One region of the Paenisporosarcina sp. P4_E4_2 genome, then DNA from elsewhere that is predicted to be linked to it. Evidence: riboswitches for the same ligand, from Rfam matches in the RefSeq annotation. Region 1 holds a riboswitch; the other holds the start of a gene.
The links. Region 1 has a riboswitch for cobalamin ahead of AC1DSB_RS01995 (ABC transporter substrate-binding protein). Riboswitches for the same ligand answer to the same signal wherever they lie in the genome.
Positions count from the first base shown of each region.

Region 2: another riboswitch for cobalamin. It lies ahead of AC1DSB_RS10230 (ribonucleoside-diphosphate reductase subunit alpha); the one in region 1 lies ahead of AC1DSB_RS01995 (ABC transporter substrate-binding protein).

Region 1 is NZ_JBFUJC010000006.1:5,294-12,361, forward strand. Features, by position in the region: gene AC1DSB_RS01980 (diguanylate cyclase) at 1-453, opposite strand, end outside; gene AC1DSB_RS01985 (YwiB family protein) at 704-1,210, shown strand; gene argS (arginine--tRNA ligase) at 1,207-2,874, shown strand; cobalamin riboswitch at 3,150-3,338, shown strand; gene AC1DSB_RS01995 (ABC transporter substrate-binding protein) at 3,478-4,446, shown strand; gene AC1DSB_RS02000 (FecCD family ABC transporter permease) at 4,439-5,434, shown strand; gene AC1DSB_RS02005 (adenosylcobinamide amidohydrolase) at 5,437-6,903, shown strand; gene cbiB (adenosylcobinamide-phosphate synthase CbiB) at 6,906-7,068, shown strand, end outside.
Region 2 is NZ_JBFUJC010000122.1:538-7,605, reverse strand. Features, by position in the region: gene AC1DSB_RS10240 (undecaprenyl-diphosphate phosphatase) at 1-317, shown strand, start outside; gene AC1DSB_RS10235 (hypothetical protein) at 579-1,034, shown strand; cobalamin riboswitch at 1,115-1,290, shown strand; gene AC1DSB_RS10230 (ribonucleoside-diphosphate reductase subunit alpha) at 1,472-3,697, shown strand; gene AC1DSB_RS10225 (ribonucleotide-diphosphate reductase subunit beta) at 3,710-4,750, shown strand; gene AC1DSB_RS10220 (VOC family protein) at 4,945-5,358, shown strand; gene AC1DSB_RS10215 (MFS transporter) at 5,750-6,946, shown strand.

The sequences.
Region 1 (7,068 bases):
ATAGACGATTAAAAGAGCAGTTTGAGCAGTTGCATAATAAAAATAAAGATGAGCATTTCTAAATGTCATCCTATATTTAAAACTGAACGCCCCAATCACAATTCCCATGAGGATAACGTTCAATCCTGCAAGAATTCCAGTCGTAGTGAATTCCTCCATGATAAACATCCGTGTCACACCAATAATCAGTCCGCTGATGATAGGAGCAATCGGTCCGCCAAAAATTCCGGAAATCACAATTACTACGTGTCTTGCATCAAGTATAATCAAATCAGACAGATTGACAGCGGATTCCATCAAGATAAAACCAGCCAATCCAGCAATAATTCCAATGATATAAGGATGTGTTTTCGGGAAAGGGAAATTCGATCGCACAACATCTTGGAAGGGCCAATAGGACAAAACCGCGAAAGTGAATAAAATACAAAAGTTAATAAGTAATTCGAAAAGCATGACTTTTCCTCCGTGAGAAATTCTAGCGTTAGTATAACATACCTAAAAAAACGATTAAGTAAATTTTAACAAATTATTACAATAGCGATGTCCTTTAAAACGACATTTGAAATAAAGTATATAAATCACTTATAATAAAAAGGTTATAGAAAAGCGTAAAGCGCCGTTTTAGGTCGACGCCGGCGCTGGAAGGTCCGATGCGAAAGTTCACTTTCGCCTGAGGAACTGAAGCTTAGGTGCGGCCTGGCGCTTGAAGCTAGACATAGAAAAGCGTAAAAGACATTTCCTTGGTAAGGAAATTAAACAAAATCACAAGGAAGCGGGTGGACTTGTTATGAATACAAAAGTAAAAGTAAGGTTGAAAACGACCATCCGGCAACCTAATGAAGAACCGGAAATCTATGAATTATGGGCAACTGGCACTTTGATTGAAAAAGATGAGTCATCCTATTTAAAATATGCGGAAGTTCAAGATGACAAAGATGTGAACACCACTGTCAAAATGGGTGAAACCGAAGCCCTGGTACTGCGAAGCGGCGGAATTAATATGCGTCTCCCTTTTATTAAGGACTCAGAGCAGACAGGCAGTTACGATAGCGAATATGGCATGTTGATGGTGACAACCAATACACGGCAGATGACGTTTGAGCAAAATGAACACGACGGCCATTTTGTCGTTCAATATGATTTAGACGTGAGCGGGCAACCCGTTGGCGAATACACACTTGAATTTCATTACACGGAGGGATCGCAATGAACGCAGTAGAACAAGTTCAACAATCCATTAAAGAAGCATTACAGAAAGCTATATTGAAAGCCGAATTAACTGATTCGGAAGGAATGCCTGGCATTCATTTGGAATCCCCACGTGATAAAGCGAATGGCGATTATGCTACAAACATTGCGATGCAGCTGACGAAGCTTGCGAAGAAGCCACCTCGTGCTATTGCTGAAGCTATTTTGGAAAACCTTGATACAACTGGCACAGTTATCGAGAAAATCGAAATTGCCGGTCCAGGATTTATGAACATCTCAATTCGCAAAGATTACTTGGCGGACGTGGTGAAAGCTGTCTTGGAACAAGGTGCTGATTATGGCCGTTCAAAAGCTGGCGCTGGTGAAAAAATTCAAGTGGAGTTCGTTTCGGCGAATCCAACAGGTGATTTGCATTTAGGGCATGCCCGTGGTGCATCAGTCGGAGATTCATTATGTAATGTATTGGATTTTGCAGGCTATGACGTGTCACGTGAATACTATATCAATGACGCCGGGAACCAAATCAACAACTTGGCACATTCATTGGAAGCGCGCTACAAGCAAGCATTGGGTCAAGATGCTGACATGCCTGAAGATGGCTATCACGGTCAAGATATCATTGATATCGCAAAAGAGATGGCAAGCGAGCATGGCGATGCATTGCTTCAGAAATCTGCTGAAGAACGCTTTGCATTCTTCCGTTCACATGGTCTAAAAGTGGAACTTGCAAAACTTCAAAAAGATTTAGCCGATTTCCGAGTTAGCTTTGATGAGTGGTATTCAGAAACTTCTCTATACGAAAACGGCAAGATTGAAGTCGCTTTGGATAAATTACGTGCGAATGGTCACGTATTTGAAGAAGAAGGCGCAACTTGGTTCCGTTCGACAACATTTGGCGATGACAAAGACCGTGTGCTGATTAAAAACGACGGTTCATTCACTTACTTAACACCTGATGTTGCATATCATGAAGACAAAATTGCACGCGGTTTTGATAAATTAATCAACATTTGGGGAGCGGACCACCATGGTTACATCCCACGTATGAAAGCGGCAATCCAAGCACTTGGATATGATCGAGATACGCTTGAAGTAAGCATTATTCAAATGGTTCAATTGTATAAAGACGGCGAAAAAATGAAGATGAGTAAACGTACTGGTAAAGCGGTCACGATGCGTGAACTTGTTGAAGAAGTTGGTTTGGATGCCGTTCGTTACTTCTTCGCGATGCGTTCTGGCGATTCACATATGGACTTCGATTTAGATTTAGCTGTCTCACAATCAAATGAAAATCCTGTGTATTATGCACAGTATGCGCACGCGCGTATCAGCTCGATTTTACGTTCTGCTGAAGAGCAAGGATTCAGCGCTTCGAATGCTCAATTAGATTTATTAAAAGCTGAAAAAGAAATAGATGTTCTGAAGAAAGTGGGTGACTTCCCGCAAGTTGTGGCTGATGCAGCGAAAATCCGCTCACCACACCGCGTTGCGACATACATCCAAGAACTTGCAGRAACCTTCCATAGTTTCTACAATGCAGAAAAAGTATTGGATGCAACGAACGAAGACATGACACGTGCACGTCTAGCTCTTATTACGGCAGTCCGCACAACTATCGCAAATGCCCTACGTCTGATTGGTGTAAGCGCACCTGAAAAAATGTAATTTTAATAACCAAAGCCATTTCACTCGAAAGATGTGGAATGGCTTTTTTTGCGCCCGGCACCGCATGCAAATTTAACGAAATTCAGATAAGTGAATGCGAAATCTAGATAAACGTATTCGAATTCGAGATAAAGCCTCATGAAATGCAGATAACGCAACTTGAATTCCAGATATCCACCCGCGAAATGGTGAAATCTTCAATTTCACGCAATCCGAGTCACCCACAAAAACCTTCTCGACACCCATCAGAAATCCTGTATAATGAAAAATGAATTACATAGCCCCAACACGAAGGTGCTCTGCTTCAATCGCAGAGTTAAAAGGGAAGTCGGTTCAAATCCGACGCGGTCCCGCCACTGTATGTGAGAGGAGGCGCATCAAGTCACTGAAGCAAACTTAGCTTTGGGAAGACGCGCCAACCACTGATCACAAGCCATGAGACCTGCCTACGTGCGCAACACCCGCAACCCTACGAGGATAGGAATGGTGTGAATCAGCTCGTGCTCATTTTAGCAAAAGCCTAAATTCAACCAACCATCTTCCGACAAAAAGCGGAGGATTTTTTTGTGTCCAAAAACATAAACATCAAGGAGGAAATCAACAATGAAAAAGATTTGGCAATTATGGCTCGCAACTGCGCTTGCAGCGATATTATTAACAGCATGTGGGCAGGAAGAAGCAAAACCTGCAGACAGCAAAACACAAGATACAGAAATTGGACAAGAGGCTTCCCAATTTCCTCTAACAATTAAGGATGTCACTGATAATGAAATTACCTTGGAAGAAGCACCAAAAGCAATCGTTTCAATGATTCCAAGCAATACAGAAATTTTGTATGCTCTTGGCTTAGAAGAAGAAGTAGTGGGCGTTTCGGATTACGATAACTACCCAGAAGAAGTTGCTTCTAAAGAAAAAATTGGTGGACAAGAATTTAATGTAGAAAAAATTATTTCTTTAAATCCAGATTTAGTACTTGCACATGAATCAGGTCTCGGAGTAGGTGAGGCTGGAATTAAACAATTGCGTGATGCAGGGTTAAACGTGTATGTTGTGAAATCTGCAGTAAGTTTTGATGAAGTGTATGACACGATGGCTACTATTGGCCAAGCGACAGGTAAGATTAAAGAAGCTGAAGAAATGGTACAAACAATGAAGGATGAAGTAGCAACGATTCAAGAAAAGGCTTCAACCATTGAAACGAAGAAAAAAGTATTTGCGGAAATATCTCCAGCTCCAGAAATTTATACAGCAGGTAAAAACACATTTATGAACGAAATGATCGAAATATTGAACGCAGAAAATATTGCATCAGATCTAGAAGGTTGGATCATGATGGACCCTGAAGAAATTGTAAAGCGTAATCCGGATGTAATATTAACAACTTACGGAAACTATGTACCAGATGCAGCGGAGCAAGTTTTGGCTCGTGAAGGTTTTGGTACAGTTACAGCTGTGAAAAACAAGGCAGTAATGGATGTGGATGGTGATACGACAAGTCGTCAAGGTCCTCGTTTAACAGAAGGCTTATTAGAATTGGCAAAAGCAATTCATCCTGAGGTCTTCAGTGAATAAAACCTGGTTTGCCTATGTAGCTTCTGTATTCGTACTGATTGCTGCTGTGCTGGTTGGGGTAACGGCTGGATCGGTTTCGATTCCTGTGCAAGTCTTGTGGAATCCTGACATGGATGAAGCTGCATCAAACATACTTTGGAATATTCGCATACCTCGTGTTGTGCTAGCTGGTTTAGTTGGTGCATCACTTGCTATAGCGGGAGCAGCTTTCCAAGGATTGTTGAAAAATCCATTAGCGGATCCATATACGTTAGGAGTGTCGTCCGGTGCCTCAGTTGGCGCCGTGGTGACACTCTTTTTCGGAATTTCTGTACCCTTTCTAGGCTTGTTCACATTGCCAGTTTTCAGTATGCTCGGTGCTTTTTTAACTATGGTTACTGTTATGAGTTTTGCCAAGCTCATAGACCGCGCGATGAAGATGGAAACGATCATTCTCACAGGAATAATATTTAGTGCATTTTTGGGATCTGTCATCTCTCTTATGATTTCACTTTCAGGTGAAGAGCTCCGTCAAATTATTGGCTGGTTGCTTGGTAGTGTGTCAATGCGAGGTTGGCCCTATGTCACAATGGCATTACCGTTTATGACGATCGGTTTTTTACTATTATGGCTAAATCGACGCGAGCTTAATGCATTAGTTTTTGGCGAGGAACGTGCCATGCATTTAGGTGTAAATGTGAAACGACGTAAAATGATGATTTTAACAGGAGGTTCGATTTTAACTGGTGCTGCGGTATCGGTTTCTGGAACCATTGGCTTTGTTGGTCTCGTCGTTCCACATATGACACGTATGTTGTGGGGATCGGATCATCGTCATGTATTACCCTTATCATTTATAAATGGTGCGTCATTACTCATTATTTGTGACTTAGTGTCACGAACCATAATTTCACCGTCTGAGCTACCAATAGGCGTAATTACAGCCTTTATTGGTGCACCAGTGTTTGCGTTTATTTTTTGGAAACAACGAAGAAAGGTGGGTGCGTAATCATGCTAAAAGTCGAAGGATTAACAGGTGGTTATCACGACTCACCGGTTGTAAAAGACGTGTCTTTTCATGTTGTTAAAGGGGAAGTTCTTGGGATATTAGGTCCAAATGGGAGTGGAAAGTCGACCTTATTGAAAATCATTAGTGGTGTACTTCCTTTGAAAGCAGGTACGGTCAAATTAGGTAGCAAACCAATCGAAACATATACTACAAAAGAACTCGCTAAGCATATGGCTGTGTTACCTCAATTACACGGACATGCTTTTTCATATACAGTGCGAGACACGATTTCTCTTGGGAGATACCCTCATCAAAGTGGATTCTTTTCATCTTGGTCTGAGAAAGACGAGCAAGCAATTCAAGATGCAATGCAGCTAACCGACGTGAAAATGTATGAGCATGTTTATCTCGATCAACTTTCTGGAGGAGAACAACAACGTGTTTTTGTGGCGCAAGCACTTGCACAGCAAGCAAAAGTGTTATTACTAGACGAGCCAACTAACCATTTAGATATCGCACATCAACAACAATTGTTAGACACGATTAGAATGCAAGCCACTAAGAATGGATTAACAATCATCTCAGTATTTCATGACATAAATTTAGCTTCCTTGTATTGCGATCGGTTGTTATTAATGGAAGATGGCGAAGTGAAAATAATTGGTGAACCGCATGCGGTACTAAAACAAAAACAGCTAGAAAGTGTCTACAAAGCTCGGGTAAGAAGCCACCCACATCCAGAACAACCGAAACCACAAATTACATTATTGCCAAATTTGAGTGAATTGCAGGAAGAGCACATCATTAAGAAAGACCATTTTGCAGTGTCAAATGAGTATGTGGTCATGCAAGCAAACTTCCCATTAAAAACAGTATCATCAGCAGTTGTAAATCCGGGGTTTGGTTGGTACCGTACGTTTGTTAATCGTCATGTAAAAGCTGATTATGAATGTGACGATAGCACAAATGAGATGTTTGATTATCTGCAAGCACAAGGATTTCCGACAACAGATACAGTGGGAATGATGACGGCTGTTCAAACGAAACATGTGGTCATTGAAGAGTATGATGGAACTTTTGGATCCATTATCATTGCCGTTACAGCGGGCGTAGGAAATGCAGTGGATGTGTCAAAAGCATTTGAACGTGAAGATGAACCTTATGTAGGCACGATTAATACCTGGATAATTGTCAATGGGAAATTATCTGACGAAGCATTCATTCAAGCCATGATTACAGCGACAGAAGCAAAAACAAAAGCTCTTCAAAACGAAGATGTAAGAGACTCTATAACAAATACACTTGCAACTGGAACCTCCACGGACAGTTTACTTATAGCAGCTACTCAAAAAGGGGAACTTTTACCGTATGCTGGACCTATTACAGAGCTAGGGAAATGCATTGGGCGAGGCGTTTTTGAGTGTACTACACTAGCTATCAAACGTTATAAAGTAGCGAAAGGAATGTAAGTATGTCTGCTCATATCATCGCGCTTACTTTTGGCTTACTCCTTGATCGAATAATAGGCGATCCACCCAATTGGACACACCCGGTTCGATGGATTGGTAGATTAATAACAAAATTAACTACTTTGTTGAATAAAGGCCGTCATCGTAAAATCAAAGGTATAATCC
Region 2 (7,068 bases), on a different contig from region 1:
CAGGTTTTTCTCGTTCGGGTGCGACCATTTCAGGTGGTGTATTGTTCGGGATGAGTCACCGGACGGCAGCTGATTTTACATTTATCATGGCTGTTCCGATCATGTTCGGTGCTAGCTTCTTGTCCCTTTTGAAAAACTGGGAGGATATAAATCCAAGCGATACTTCGTTTTATGTCGTAGGATTTATCAGTGCTTTCGTATTTGCGCTGATTTCCATCAAGTTCTTCCTGAAGTTAATCGAACACGTGAAATTGACGCCATTCGCAATTTATCGATTGGTATTGGCGGCAGTGTTGTTCGTGATTTATGTTCTATAATGGATTCGAAAACGGTCTCAATATGAGGCCGTTTTTTTGTTTGTGGAAAAGAGGAGAATCCGCGAGTTTTTCTGTGATGCGCAAATAGAATGGTGGAAACAGCGAATAGAGTTAATTTAAGGCTTGAAAGGAAGCAGACTGTTTCTGTCGAATATAATTGGTTAGACTAGCAAACACATTTACATAGGATACGAAATAACGTCTACTTTGCCCAATGGGTAATAAGTGAATACAAAGAATTGAGAAAAGGGGATAGACAACATGACTGAGACGATAAGTATCGATCACCGTACAATCGCGGTTCGATTGTTTAATGAAACATGGGATTTGATGGAGAAGAAAGACCGAACAGGTGATGAGGATTCACAAATGCTGGAGAAGGCATATGCTTCGCTCTATCATTGGCGCCAAATCGGCACAAAGCTTAATTTGGCTAGAGGCTATTGGCAAGTGTCCCGTGTCCATGTCATTCTCGGACAAGGTGATACAGCATATTTTTACGGCGTGGCGGGTACAGAACTATGTGAAGCGGAAGGATTTGGCGATTTTGATTTAGCCTTTGCTTATGAATCCATAGCACGTGCAGAAAAGTGTAGGGGCAATTCTGAGTCAATGAATATTTGGTTGGCACGCGGGCAAGTAGCGGCCGAAAATATCGCGAAAGAACCAGACAAAAAATATTTTTTAAGCGAATTGGCTAGTGTAGATAAGGGTTGAACGAATTCAGCGATGATTCATCGGTTGTAAGAAAAAACACTATATGTTAGATTGGATATTATGTAAAACACAATATATAGTGTACAAACGAAAAAGAGGTACCAGTAATGGTTTAAAAGGGAATTCGGTACATGCCGAAGCTGTCCCCGCAACTGTAAGTGTAAACGACTGTACAAAGTCCACTGTGCATCAGCATGGGAAGGGTACGGAAGGATAATGCACGAGCCAGGAGACCTGCCTTTTTTTTCGATGAAGCAACACTTTCTTCGGGGGTTGAGGAGTGGAAGCGAGCTATTTGTAGCGAGCGAAATTCCATTTTCTCTCAAACCAATTCTACTCCTTTCCATTCTTTCAATCTTGAGCGATGGCTCAGCCGAAGAGGCTGTTCCATCGCTTTTTTGTGTTTCTGAAATTGTTGAATTGGAGTGGGTATACATATGGTACAAAAGGTATTAACAGACAAAGAAATACTGATAGATCAACTGCTGGAGCAGTTTAAAGAGAATGAGTTGGCTCCCTTGTTGCATGCCAATGAAAAATGGCTGAAGAAAAATCCACAAGCAACCGATGAACAGTGGTCAAAAGCCATGGTAATGGAGTCACTTAGTCATCTGGATGAAGAGCAACCATACTGGACTTTCGTCGCTGCTCGTGTTTACTTGGCACAAGTTTACAGCGAAATCGCTGTAAGACGAGAATGTTCAAGTCAAAATGTGTATAAGGATTTTGAGAAACACCTTCAGCGCTTATCGGACAAGGGTTTATATAATGCCCGTCTCCTGAAGACCTATAGTAAAGAAGAAATCAAAGCATTAGGTGAAGTGCTTGAACCGGAACGCGATGGACTATTCACATATATTGGATTAAAGACATTGATGGACCGTTACGTGGCAAGAGATTACGACCTTTCACCCGCAGAGCTACCGCAAGAACGATGGCTCATCATTGCTATGACGTTAATGCAAAACGAAACCGAGAATCGCTTGGAGAAAGTGAAGGAAGCATACTGGGCAATGAGTAACTTGTATATGACCGTTGCAACACCTACCCTTTCCAATGCAGGGAAGCCAAATGGGCAATTATCGAGTTGCTTCATCGATACAGTTGACGACAGTCTTCAAGGGATTTATGACTCGAATACAGATGTTGCCACGCTATCGAAATATGGCGGTGGTATAGGCATTTACATGGGGAAAGTGAGAAGCCGAGGTTCCTCAATCCGAGGATTCAAGGGAGCATCGAGCGGTGTGCTGCCGTGGATCAAGCAATTGAATAATACGGCGGTCAGCGTGGATCAACTCGGTCAACGACAAGGAGCGATTGCCGTTTATTTGGATGTGTGGCATAAGGACATCTTGCCTTTCCTTGATTTGAAGCTAAACAACGGGGATGAACGATTGCGCGCACATGATATTTTCACAGGTGTGTGCCTACCGGATGTTTTCATGGAGAAAGTCGAAGCACGCGAAGAATGGGCACTGTTTGACCCGCATGAAGTACGTACTGTCATGGGTTATTCTCTAGAAGATTTCTATGATGAAACCCGGGGGGAAGGTACTTTCCGAGATAAATATGAAGAGTGTGTAGCGAACGAACAGTTGTCGAGAGAAGTAGTGCCGGCCATTGATATTATGAAACGCATCATGCGCAGCCAACTGGAAACAGGTGTGCCATTTATGTTTTATCGAGACGAAGTAAATCGAAGAAATTCAAATAAACACGAAGGCATGATTTACAGCAGTAACTTGTGCACGGAAATTTTTCAAAATATGAGTGCGACAGAATTTGAATCGATCACGTTGGAAGACGATGTCATAGTCACGCGCCGTAAGCCTGGTGATTTTGTCGTGTGTAACTTGTCCTCCATCAATTTAGGAAAAGCAGTTCCGGCTGGTGTGTTGGAAAGATTGATCGAAGTGCAAGTACGCATGCTCGACAATGTCATCGATCTGAACATGATTCCAGTGCCACAGGCAGAACGAACAAACGCAAGATACCGTGGAATCGGTCTTGGAACATTTGGTTGGCATCACTTATTAGCGCTGAAAGGAATTCGATGGGAATCTGACGAAGCGGTAGAATTTGCGGATGAATTGTATGAGGAGATTGCTTATTTGACAGTACAAGCATCCATGAATATCTCTCGTGAAAAAGGACCTTATCCATTATTTGTTGGATCAGCATTCCATACGGGAGAGTACTTTGAATCGCGTGGTTACGATTCATTGAAATGGCGTGAACTTCGTCTGGATGTTGCCATGAATGGCGTGAGAAACGGGTATCTCATGGCCGTCGCACCGAATTCTTCCACGTCGATATTGGCAGGAAGTACAGCAAGCATCGATCCTATATTCCAAAAAAGCTATTCGGAAGAGAAGAAAGACTACAAAATTCCGGTAACAGTACCTGACTTGAATCAAGAAACAACATGGTTTTATAAGTCCGCGTACTTCATCAATCAGCATTGGACATTAAAACAGAACGCTGCACGACAACGCCATATCGATCAAGGGGTATCGTTAAATTTATATGTACAAAACACAATTAAGGCGAAAGAATTGCTGGACTTGCATCTGGATGCGTGGGCAAGTGGTTTGAAAACGACCTATTATGTGCGCTCCACATCGGTGGAAATGATGGAATGTGAGTCTTGCTCAAGCTAAGGAGGAAATTGAATGACAACGATTGAAAAACGAAAGCTCATGGATAAAGAGGCACCAAACCGTTCTACCGGCATCGTCAATGGGGCTTCATCGAATGTACTGAACTGGGATGATGTACGGTTCAGTTGGGCGTATCCGAAATATAAAAGGATGCTCGGAAACTTCTGGACCCCTTTTGAAATTAATATGGGCTCGGACGTGAAGCAGTTCGGCGGGTTGAATGATGCGGAGCGGGAAGCATTCTTGAAAATCATCGGCTTATTGGCATTGCTCGATAGTATTCAAACTGATTTCGCAGGGAAAGTTGCTGATTATTTAACGGATTCCAGTTTGAATGCGCTTATGATAATTTTGGCACAACAAGAAGTGATTCATAATCATTCTTATTCATATGTGCTGTCGAGCTTGGTGTCGAAACAAGAGCAAGACCGGGTGTTTGATTACTGGCGCACGGAACCGGTCCTGGCAAAGCGAAACGAATTCGTCATGAAAGGGTATGAAGCTTTTTCAGATGAGCCAAATGTTGATTCATTATTGACTGCGATTGTCTATGATGTCATTTTGGAAGGGTTATTTTTCTATTCTGGATTCGCTTTCTTCTATCATCTCGCACGTCATCAAAAAATGGTCGGCACGAGCACAATGATCAACTACATCAATCGAGATGAACAAATTCACGTCGATTTGTTCGTGAAAATTTATCAGGAATTGTTGCGAGAATATCCTCAGTACGATACGCCAGAAAGAGCTCGTAAAGTTGAAAATATTTTCAAAGAAGCGGCTGCACTTGAAATCGAATGGGCACGTGAAGTGATAGGGGATCGAATTGACGGTCTGGACGTCGAGGATGTGGAAGAATACATTTGCTTCTATGCAAATGTCCGCTGTGCTCAACTTGGCTATGAACGACCATTCCCGGCGTATCGCAAAAATCCATTGAAGTGGATCAAAGCCTACGAAGAAGTGGATTTGGGCAAAACCGACTTTTTTGAGCAAAAGTCTCGTCAATATGTAAAAGTCAATGTGCAAGACAATGGGTTTGATGATTTATAGGAAGTTTAGGAAGAACGCTGTTTCATAAGGCGAGTTGAATCTGTAGTGCGATGAGTTTAAGCGATAAATTTGTACAAGTGACCTTTAAATAATCAAAAGAGTAAAAAATAAACATTTTAAGATGTAAAAGGATAATAAAGAAGTCTGGCGAATCCTATAAGAGATACTTAATTTTCATTAAGGAGATGTAGAGAATGAAACCAGTACTTCCATATTTAACGTTTTACGGAAATGCCAAAGACGCAGCTGCATTTTATGAAGTAACATTCAGTTTAGAGAACCAAGGGATGCTAAAATATGGGGATAGTGATTTTCCATCACCGCCTGAAGCGGCAGATTACATTATGCATTGTCACTTAACAAATGGAAACTTCAGCATTATGCTTGCTGACTCCTCAACCCCTGGCGAATCAGGTACGACAAATGTTTCATTGATGATTGAATGTGAAAGCGAAGAAGAAGTGAATCGTCTGTACAATGCATTATTAGTGGGCGGTCAGGCAATCATGGAACTTCAGGACACGTTCTGGGGAGCCAAATACGCTAAAGTGCGCGACCAGTTTGGGTACACATGGGATCTGAATTTCGAAAAAGGACAAGCTGAATAACAAACTGTGAAAGATAGTAGGGGCTGCCGATGTTACTGGCAGCCTTTTTCGTTGGGGGAAAATGGGTGAATGGGAATAAAGCTCGGACAAGTGTTGCACCGGCTCCCAGGAAGAACGCCAATGAAGAAACCTAACAAGGAACCCCTAAGTTCATTCATGCCGAATAAAATACTCTGATTAATTTACCCACACCAAATCCGCTCTTCTGTATCAAAAAAAACCATGACAATATTCTGAATAGAAATTATAATGAATAAAGTTTTAGAAAGGGAGAGATAGCATATGAAAAGAACAACATTGGCTTCAGCATACAAATTGGAGGGCATGTTGGGATAAAATGTGAACTCCGATTTGATTTTAACCCAAATCAAAAAATCGGAGGAAATTAGAATTGAGTATACAAAATTTTTATTACACTTTAACAAGTTCACGGTCGTTTTTCATTCAGATGGTGTTCACATTAAACGCCATTTACTATGTAACTCAAGCGGAATTGAATGCTTTGCAACTCGTATTGATCGGTACGACTATGGAAGTGTCTGTTTTACTGTTTGAAATGCCCACAGGTTTATTCGCGGATCATTTCGGACGGAAAAGGTCGCTTGCTTTCGGAACACTCGTCATCGGGTTAGCACATGTTTTGGAAGGTAGTACGCCTGAGTTTTGGGCGATTGCGGTAGCTTCTGCGATGTGGGGAATCGGCTGGACATTCATCAGCGGGGCGGAACAAGCTTGGATTGCTGATGAACTGAACGCTAAAAGTTTGGAAAAGACGTTCTTACGTGGATCGCAGTTTTCATCCTGGGCTCGCTTTGCGGCGATTCTTGCAAGTGTGACAATCGCAGCGATTTGGTCCGTACAAATTGCAATTATTGTTGCGGGAATCATGCTCATTGTCATAGCGGTATGGGCTATCATCAAGCTACCTGAAACAAAGTTTGTTAGAGTTACTCGTGAAAAAGGTGTCTCAGGTGTCACGCATATGGTGAACACCATCAAAACTGGTGTTTCTCAAATTCGCGGGAACACCGTGTTGGTCAGTATTGCGATGGTAACCTTGTTTTGGGGGCTCGCCAGCGAAGGCTTTGATCGTTTGTACGGCGCTCATTTCATTGTGGACTACCAGTTGTCGGAAAGTGAGACCGTTTATTGGTTCGGTACATTTTATGCGGTCGCGTTTTTACTGAATATCGTGGTCCTTCGTTTCGTCGAGAGACATGTCAAAGGACGTTATGCACATGTATTATTGATTACTAACACCGTGTTGATTGCAACGATGATTGCTTTCGCTTGGACAGGTCATTTCTGGGTGGCGGTAGCCATGTATTGGGTGACAAGTGCACTGAGAAACGTAAACTATCCATTGATGAGCATCGTTACAAATGAACGCATAGAATCAAAAGGGCGTGCCACAACACTTTCCATGTTTGGGCAGCTTGATGCGTTCGGACAGATTGCCGGTGGACCACTCGTCGGCATGCTGGCATTGTACACGTCCATTGCAGGAGGGATTACTTCTTCTGCGTCGTTAATCCTGCCGGTGCTTTATTTCTTATGGCGGATGAAAAGGAAAATGAAAGTTTCATAGATTGATTAAGTGCCTGGTGCGAATACGTATCAGGTTTTTTATTTTACAGCGAAGCGTAAAGAGCAAATCAGAAGATAGATATATGGGGGAATTACTGGTGCAAGGGAATAAATGACGCAACC